Linked DNA regions of Marichromatium purpuratum 984. Each later gene encodes a partner of the first gene's protein in a complex. Links are inferred from orthologs where the notes say so. Each region holds a gene or a part of one and is shown on either strand. Other genes may lie near its edges.

Evidence for each region. The genes of interacting proteins can lie anywhere in the genome.
Region 2: the proteins of MARPU_RS01595 (region 1) and pabB are in contact, whole or in part, in a solved structure (PDB 8RP0), measured with the Escherichia coli proteins. The link is inferred for Marichromatium purpuratum 984 from one-to-one orthologs.

The regions. Positions count from the first base shown.
Region 1 is NZ_CP007031.1:349,506-355,065, reverse strand. The notes cover bases 1,611-4,553. They hold MARPU_RS01595 (anthranilate synthase component II), read right to left. Parts: upstream 3,403-4,553; coding sequence 2,818-3,402; downstream 1,611-2,817. Other genes in these bases: trpE (anthranilate synthase component I), read right to left, coding at 3,405-4,553; trpD (anthranilate phosphoribosyltransferase), read right to left, coding at 1,778-2,818; trpC (indole-3-glycerol phosphate synthase TrpC), read right to left, coding at 1,611-1,767. Also shown: cAMP-activated global transcriptional regulator CRP, read left to right, coding at 107-763; more of trpC, read right to left, coding at 964-1,610; more of trpE, read right to left, coding at 4,554-4,904; MARPU_RS01585 (phosphoglycolate phosphatase), read right to left, coding at 5,046-5,560. UniProt on the Escherichia coli protein: Part of a heterodimeric complex that catalyzes the two-step biosynthesis of 4-amino-4-deoxychorismate (ADC), a precursor of p-aminobenzoate (PABA) and tetrahydrofolate.
Region 2 is NZ_CP007031.1:3,563,355-3,566,334, forward strand. It holds pabB (aminodeoxychorismate synthase component I), read right to left. Parts: upstream 2,192-2,980; coding sequence 809-2,191; downstream 1-808. Other genes in the region: hemF (oxygen-dependent coproporphyrinogen oxidase), read right to left, coding at 1-675; MARPU_RS15485 (4a-hydroxytetrahydrobiopterin dehydratase), read left to right, coding at 2,315-2,680; rpmG (50S ribosomal protein L33), read right to left, coding at 2,805-2,972. UniProt on the Escherichia coli protein: Part of a heterodimeric complex that catalyzes the two-step biosynthesis of 4-amino-4-deoxychorismate (ADC), a precursor of p-aminobenzoate (PABA) and tetrahydrofolate.

The sequences.
Region 1 (5,560 bases):
GCCCGACCGACCCCGGCCTCGAACCGGGCGAAGGCTAACACAGTTCGACAATGCACAGCAGCATGCATAGAATCGTGAGACGACAAGGCGCTCTGGCAAGCTTCGCATGAGCATTCTGACACCACCGAAAAAGGATCCACCCTGGCTGCAGCCCTTCCTGTCGCAGTGTCATACCAAGACCTACGACAAGAACGTGGACTTCATCCGCCAGGGCCAGCCAGCGGAAAGCCTCTACTATCTGATTGAGGGGTCGGCTGCCGCATTGATCGATGACGCCGACGAGCGGCGCACGATCATGCTCGCCTATATCAACAAGGGCGAGTTCATCGGCGAGATGGGGCTGTTCGTGCCACAGAACACGCGCAGCGTGATCGTGCGTACCCGCACCAAGTGCAAGGTCGCCGAGATCACCTATCAGCGCCTCGACCGGCTGCTCGAGAACGAGTTCAAGGTCTACGCCAAGGACTTCCTCTACAGCGTCGGCTACCAGCTCTCCACCCGGCTGCGCCAGACCAGCCGCAAGGTCAGCCATCTGGCCTTCCTCGACGTCACCGGGCGCATCGCCGGAACACTGCTGGATCTCTGCAAGCAGCCCGACGCCATGACCCACCCCGATGGGATGCAGATCCGCGTCACCCGTCAGGAACTCGGACGCATCGTCGGCTGCTCGCGCGAGATGGCGGGCCGGGTGCTCAAGAACCTCGAGGAACAGGGGCTGGTCAGCGTCAAGGGCAAGACCATCGTGGTGTTCGGCACCCGCTGAGCCCCAGACCACGCCGACCACAGCCCCGGTCGGCGCATCACGCCCGGCGGCACGCTCGCGGCACATCTCCCCGATCACGACTCACGGACTCGCCCCTGCACGCTGTCGGTGCGATCGCGCACGCACGGGCTCGGGGAGGATGCGGGACGAGGACCCGACCGCCGCCGCGCCCTCTCGGCAGCGCGGCGCGGCGTCGGGGTCTAGTCGGCGAAGAACAGCGCGTGTAGCGCGGCGCCGGGATCCTCGGCGCGCATGAAGGCCTCGCCGACGAGGAAGGCATTGACCCCGTGCCCGCGCATCCGGGTGACATCGGCACGTTCGAGGATGCCACTCTCGGTCACCAGCAGCCGCTCCTCCGGCACCCGGTCGAGCAGTCCCAGGGTGGTCTCGAGACTGACCTCGAAGCTGCGCAGGTCGCGGTTGTTGATACCGATCAGCTCACCGGGACAGGCCAGGGCGCGATCGAGCTCCTCGCCGTCGTGGACCTCGACGAGCACGTCGAGCCCGAGCTCGCCGGCCAGGGCGCCGAGGTCGCGGAGCTGGGCGTCGTCGAGACAGGCGGCGATCAGCAGGATGGCGTCGGCGCCGATGGCGCGCGCCTCGACGACCTGATAGGGGTCGATGATGAAGTCCTTGCGGATCACCGGCAGCGCGCAGGCCGCGCGCGCCTCGCGCAGATAGCGCTCGCTGCCCTGGAAGAAGTCGGCGTCGGTGAGCACCGAGAGACAGGCGGCGCCGGCGGCGGCGTAGCGCTCGGCGATCTCGGCCGGGACGAAGTGCTCGCGCAGCACCCCCTTGCTCGGGCTGGCCTTCTTCACCTCGGCGATCACCGCCGGGTCGCCGGCGGCGACACGCGCGCGCAGCGCCTGCGCGAAGCCGCGCGCGGGCGCCTGCTCGGCGGCGGCGGCGCGCAACTCGGTGAGCGGGCGATGCGCGGCACGCGCGCTCACCTCCTCGGCCTTGCGGTGGACGATCTTCTTCAGGATATCCGGGGTCTCTCGCATCTCTCCGTCCTCAACTCGTGGCCAGCGCGGCATCGAGACCGCTGGTCAGGACACACAGCCGATCGAGCCGGCGCAGTGCCTCACCGCTGTCGATCACCTCGGCGGCACGACCCACCCCCGCCGCCAGCGAGGGCGCCCGCCCAGCGACATAGATCGCTGCGCCGGCGTTGAGCAGCACCATCTCGCGCGCCGCGCCGGGCTCGCCGTCGAGCACCCCGCGCAGCACCTGCAGACTCTCCTCCGGCCCCGAGACCCGCACCTGCTCGAGCGCGGCACGGGTGAGCCCGAAGTCCTCCGGGCGCACGCTGTAGCGGTGGATCTCGCCGTCGCGCAGCTCGGCGATGTCGGTGCTGTCGCCGATGCTGATCTCGTCGAGCCCGTCACGGGCGTGCACCACCATCACATGGCGACTGCCGAGTCGGCGCAACACCTCGGCCAGGGGTTCGAGCAGGTGCTCGGCGAACACCCCGAGTACCTGGTTGGAGACCCGCGCCGGATTGGTCAGCGGACCGAGGACGTTGAACAGGGTGCGCACCCCGAGCGCGCGGCGCGGCTCGACCGCGTGCTTCATCGCGCTGTGATGCCCCGGGGCGAACATGAAGCCCACCCCGACCTCGTGGACACAGCGCGCCACCTCCGCCGGACTGAGGTCGAGGCGCACCCCGGCGGCCTCGAGCACGTCGGCCGCGCCGGACTTGCTCGACACCGAGCGGTTGCCGTGCTTGGCCACCCGGCAACCGGCGGCGGCGGCGACGAACATGCTGGTGGTGGAGACGTTGAAGGTCCCCGAGGCGTCGCCCCCGGTGCCGACGATGTCGACGGCATGATCGAGACCGTCGAGCTCGACCCCGGCGGCGAGATCGCGCATCACCGCCGCGGCGGCGGCGATCTCGGTGACCGACTCGCCCTTCATCCGCAGCGCGACCAGGAAGCCGGCGATCTGTGCCGCGCTCGCCCCCCCGGTCATGATGGTGTGCATCACCGCGCGCATCTGCGCGTCGTCGAGGTCACGTCGCTCGATACAGTGTGCAATGGCGTCCTTGATGTCCATCAGTCCCGATCCTCGATGAAGTTACGCAGCAGGTCGTGGCCGTGGTCGCTGAGGATCGACTCCGGGTGGAACTGCACCCCCTGGATCGGCAGGCTGCGGTGTCGCACCCCCATGATCGCATCGAGCGCGCCGTCCTCGGTCTGCGTCCAGGCGGTCACCTCGAGACACTCGGGGAGGCTCTCGGGGTCGATCACCAACGAGTGATAGCGGGTCGCCACGAAGGGGTCGGCGAGCCCGGCGAACACCCCGCAGGCGCGGTGGTACACCGGCGAGGTCTTGCCGTGCATCACCTCGCGGGCGCGGACGATGCGCGCGCCGAACACCTGGCCGATCGACTGGTGACCGAGACAGACGCCGAGGATCGGCACCCGCCCGGCCATGGCGTCGATCAGCGCCATCGAGATCCCCGCCTCGTTGGGGGTGCAGGGCCCGGGGGAGATGACGATGCGCTCGGGGCGCATCGCCACCACCTCGTCGACCGTGCACTCGTCGTTGCGCACCACCCGCACCTCGGCGCCGAGTTCACCGAAATACTGCACCAGGTTGTAGGTGAAGGAGTCGTAGTTGTCGAGCATCAGCAACATGGTCATTCCCCCTTCAGCCCGCAGCCGTAACGATCGATGCCCATCTCGGCGGCGCTCACCGCGCGGAAGATGGCGCGTCCCTTGTTCATGGTCTCCTGCCACTCCAGCTCGGGCTGGGAATCGGCGACGATGCCGGCGCCGGCCTGGATGTGCAGGGTCCCGTCGCGGATCACCGCGGTACGGATGGCGATGGCGGTGTCCATGTTGCCGTTCCAGGAGAGATAGCCCACCGCCCCGGAATAGATCCCGCGCTTGACCGGTTCGAGCTCGTCGATGATCTCCATGGCACGGATCTTCGGCGCCCCGGAGACGGTACCCGCGGGGAAGGTCGCACGCAGTACGTCGATCGCGCTCATCCCCTCGCGCAGCCGCCCGGTGACGTTGGAGACGATGTGCATGACGTGCGAGTAGCGCTCGATCACCATCTTGTCGGTGAGGCGTACGCTGCCGATCTCCGAGACCCGGCCGGCATCGTTGCGCCCGAGGTCGATCAGCATAAGGTGCTCGGCCAGCTCCTTGGGATCACTCAGCAGATCGCGTTCGAGCGCCTGGTCCTCGGCCTCGTTGGCGCCGCGCTTGCGCGTCCCGGCGATCGGGCGCACGGTCACCTCCTCGTCCTCCAGCCGGGTGAGGATCTCGGGCGAGGAGCCGACGATCTGGAACTCGCCGAAGTCGAGGAAGTACATGTAGGGCGAGGGGTTGAGCCCGCGCAGCGCCCGGTAGAGATCGAGCGGCGGGGCCTTGAAGGGGATCGACAGCCGCTGCGAGAGCACCACCTGCATGCAGTCGCCGGCAAGGATGTAGTCCTTTGTCCGCTCGACCGCGTCCTTGAAGCCCTGCTCGGTGAAACCGGAGACGAAGTCGCTCTCGTCGACCCGGCGGCGCTCGCCGCTGTGGTGCGGCACCAGCGGTCGACACATGCGCTCGGTGAGCGCATTGATCCGCGCCTGCCCCGACTCCAGGGTGTCGCCCGCGGTGGGGTCGAGATGGAGGACGATATAGAGCCGACCGCTGAGGTTGTCGAATACCACCACCTCGTCGGAGACCATCAGCAGGATGTCCGGGGTGTCGAGCAGATCGGGGTTGGGCGAGTCGCCGAGCCGGGGCTCGATATAGCGGATGGTGTCGTAACCGAAATAGCCGACCAGACCGCCGGTGAAACGCGGCAACCCCTCGACGTCGAAGGCCTCGAAACGGGCCTGATAGGACTCGATCCAGGCCAGCGGGTCGGCGACCTGGTGCGACTCGATCACGGCGCCGTCGCGCTCCAGGCTGACCTCGTGACCACGCACCCGCAGCAGGGTGCGGCAGGGCAGGCCGATGATCGAGTAGCGGCCCCATTTCTCGCCGCCCTGGACGGACTCGAAGAGATAGGAGTTGGCGCCGGCGGCGAGCTTGAGATAGACGCTCAGCGGGGTCTCGAGGTCGGCGAGGACCTCGCTGACGAGCGGAATGCGGTTATAGCCCTGCTCGGCGAGGGCACAAAAGGTCTCGGGAGTCATGTGGATCTCCTGACGGCTGAGTTTGGACGATAGGGGTCAGACGAAGGCGACTTAGCGTCGCCATCGCCACCCTACCGTCACTCGAGCCGCGTCGATCCACATGAGGTGTCAGAGTCCGTTTGCCGTGTCGTCGCCCCGCGTTCAGCGGGACGGGGCCAGTATCCCGGTCAGTTCGGTCAGCGAATCGATGACCGCGTCGGGACCGCTGTCGCGGATGTCCTGGCCGTGATTGTACCCATAGCTGGTGCAGATGATACCGAATTTTGCCGCCCGTGCAGCACGCACATCGCTCACCGAGTCGCCGATCATCAGCGAGGCGGCCGGTTCGGCGCCGAAATGACGCGCCGCATGCTGCAGCGGCAGCGGATCGGGCTTGCACGCCGGCAGGGTATCGCCGCTGATGATGATGCCGAAGTCCTCGTAGAGCCCGAGATGACGCAACAGCGGCCCGGTGAAGCGCGCCGCCTTGTTGGTCACCAGCCCAAGCGGATAGCCGGCCGCCTTGAGGAAGTCGAGCCCCTCGCGCACCCCGGGATAGAGGGCGGCGCGCTCGAAGGTGTACTCGGCATAGAGTTCGAGGAAGATCGGATAGGCGCGATCGAAGTCGAGCGGATCGGGCTCACCCTCGAGCGCGCCGACTAGGGCGCGACGCACCA
Region 2 (2,980 bases), 3.2 Mb from region 1 along the record:
CGCCCAGCGCCGCTCGACGATCGGCAGGTAACCGCTGAGATAGTGATCGCCGACGCTGCGCGTGAAGGCGAAGCTGTTGGCAAAGCCGCCCTGGTCGAAGTCGTCGAAGAAGATCCCGCCGATACCGCGCGGCTCGTTGCGGTGCGGCAGGAAGAAGTAGTCATCGCACCAGCGCTTGTAGCGCGGATAGAGATCCTCGCCGAAGGGCGCGCAGGCGTCCCGGGCATTGCGGTGCCAGTGCACCGCGTCCTCCTCGAAGCCGTAATAGGGGGTGAGGTCGAAGCCGCCGCCGAACCACCACACCGGGTCGTCCTCGGGGTGCTCGGCGAGGAAGAAACGGACATTGAGGTGCGATGAGGGCACATAGGGGTTCTGCGGATGGACCACCAGCGAGACCCCCATCGCCTCGTAACTGCGCCCGGCCAGTTCCGGGCGCGAGGCGCTCGCCGCCGCCGGCAGGGCCTCGCCGCGCACGTGCGAGAAGTTGATCCCGCCCTGCTCGAACAGCATCCCGTCCTGCATCACCCGGGTGCGTCCGCCACCGCCCTCGGGGCGCTCCCACAGATCCTCGCGAAAATCGGCGCCACCGTCGGTGTCGCGCAATGCCTCGCAGATACGATCCTGCAGGGTCAGCAGATAGGACTTCACGGCCTGGGTATCGGGTCGGTCGGACATCGGTGTGCGCCTCGTGCTGGGTTCGATGATGTGCGGGGCGGCGCCACACGGACACGATGACGCCCCACCGGGGATCGATCATAGAACAGCCCGGCGCAACGTCCAGCCACCTCCACGTCCCGACGGGTCGTACTCAGCCGTTGCGATCACGCAACCGTTCGAGCAGTTCGAGCAGCGGGGCGGCCTTGTCGAGGGTCTCGCGATATTCGGCCTCGGCCTCTGAATCGACGACGATGCCGCCACCGGCCCACAGCCGGGTCCGACCCGCAGCGTGCACCAGGGTGCGGATGGCGATGTTGGTATCCATCGCGCCGTCCCGGCCGAGATAACCGATGGCACCGCAGTAGGGACCGCGCGGCGCCGCTTCGAGTTCGTCGATCACCTCCATCGCCCGGCGCTTGGGGGCGCCGGTGATCGAGCCGCCGGGGAAGGCCGCGCGCAACAGTTCGACGGCGGAGCGGCCGGGCGCGAGCCGTCCGCTGACCGTGCTCACCAGATGATGCACCCGGGCATAGTGCTCGATCGCGAACAGCGCCGGCACGCGCACGCTGCCGTAGTCGCACACCCGCCCCAGGTCGTTGCGCAGCAGATCGACGATCATCAGGTTCTCGGCGCGATCCTTGGGGCTGAGTCGCAGCATCTCGGCCAAGGCACGGTCGCGCGCCGGATCGGGATCGCGCGGACGGGTACCCTTGATCGGCCGGGTCTCGACGCGTCCCTCGCGAACCTCCAGGAAACGCTCGGGCGAGGAGCTCAGCACCTGCCAGTCCGGCCCCTGCAGATAGGCCGAGAAGGGCGCGGCATTGAGTTCACGCAGCAGCCGATAGGCGTGCCAGGGATGACCGCTCGCACGCACCGAGAAGCGTTGGGCGAGGTTGACCTGATAACAGTCGCCGGCGCGCAGGTAGGCATGGATGCGCGCGATCGCCTCGACATAGGTGGCATGCGACCAGTCTGGACGCACCGGTCCGTGGGTGCGGTAGGCCGGCAGCTGCGGCGCCGCCGCCCCGAGCAGGCGCGCGCGCCGATCGAGTGCGTCATCGGTGGGGGCGAACAGCCAGGCGCGCCGCTCGTGATGATCGACCACCAGGCCCCAGTCATAGAGCCCGACGGCGAGATCCGGTGGCGCGCCTGGCGCGTGCGCGCGCGCGGGCAACCCCTGCAGCCGACGCCCGAGGTCATAGCCGAAGAAACCGATGGCGCCACCGGCGAAGGGCAGTCCATCGGGGCAGGGGTGTGACGGACCGAGGGCCTCGGCGAGCAGGGCGAAGGGGTCGGCGTCGGAGCGGCGCCTGACACCGTCGACATCGGTCAGCGTGGTCTCGTTCCCACGCGTCACCAGCACCAGGCGTGGATCGGCGCTGAGGATGTCGTAGCGCCCCTGATCGGTGAAGGGGCGGCCGCTGTCGAGCCACACCGGCCAGCGGCGGCGCAGCAGCGACGCGAAACACGTCGTGCAATCCTCGACATAGGGGAACTCGCGGATCAGCGGACCCGCCGAGTGGCGATCGGGCATCGGTGATCGGTTCTCGTGACTGACGACCGCTGGCAGGCTTGGCGATGCGTCGTCCCACCCTCACTCTCGAAGCGACGAGGCGGGACGCAGCCGCGCCCGCGGACTTGCGGAGGAGCGACGACCATGGCGACCCCACGACCACTGTCATCACCGGATATCACCCGGCGGCTGAACCAAGCGCTGCCACGCTGGCGTCACCAGGACGGCGCGCTGAGACGCGACTATCGCACCAGCGGCTGGCGGGCGACACTGCTCGCGGCCAACGCCATCGCGCATCTCGCCGAGCTTGCCTGGCATCACCCCGAGCTGGAACTCGGCTACGACCACGTCGGGATCCGGCTCAGCACCCATTCGGCCGGTGGGGTCACCGATCTGGACCTGGCGCTGGCCGAGGAGATCGAACGCTGGCTCGAATGGCGCCCGGAGCCGGACTCACCGCTGAGCGGTACCCCGGCGGAACATGCCTATCTCATCGACGACGCCGGATGATCGAGAGACCGACACGAAAAAAGCCCGCGACATGCGGGCTTTGATCGATGCTCGGGCGCGGGGCACCGAGATCGCGACCGGCGCTCGGTCGACTGCAGGGTCGGATCATGCCGCATGGGCGGACTTACTTGATCTTGCCTTCCTTGTACATCACGTGCTGGCGAACGACGGGATCGAACTTCTTGATCTCCATCTTGCCGGGCTGATTGCGCTTGTTCTTGGTCGTGGTGTAGAAGTGACCGGTCCCTGCGCTCGAGTTGAGACGGATCTTTTCGCGTGCTGCCTTGGCCATGGTGGATT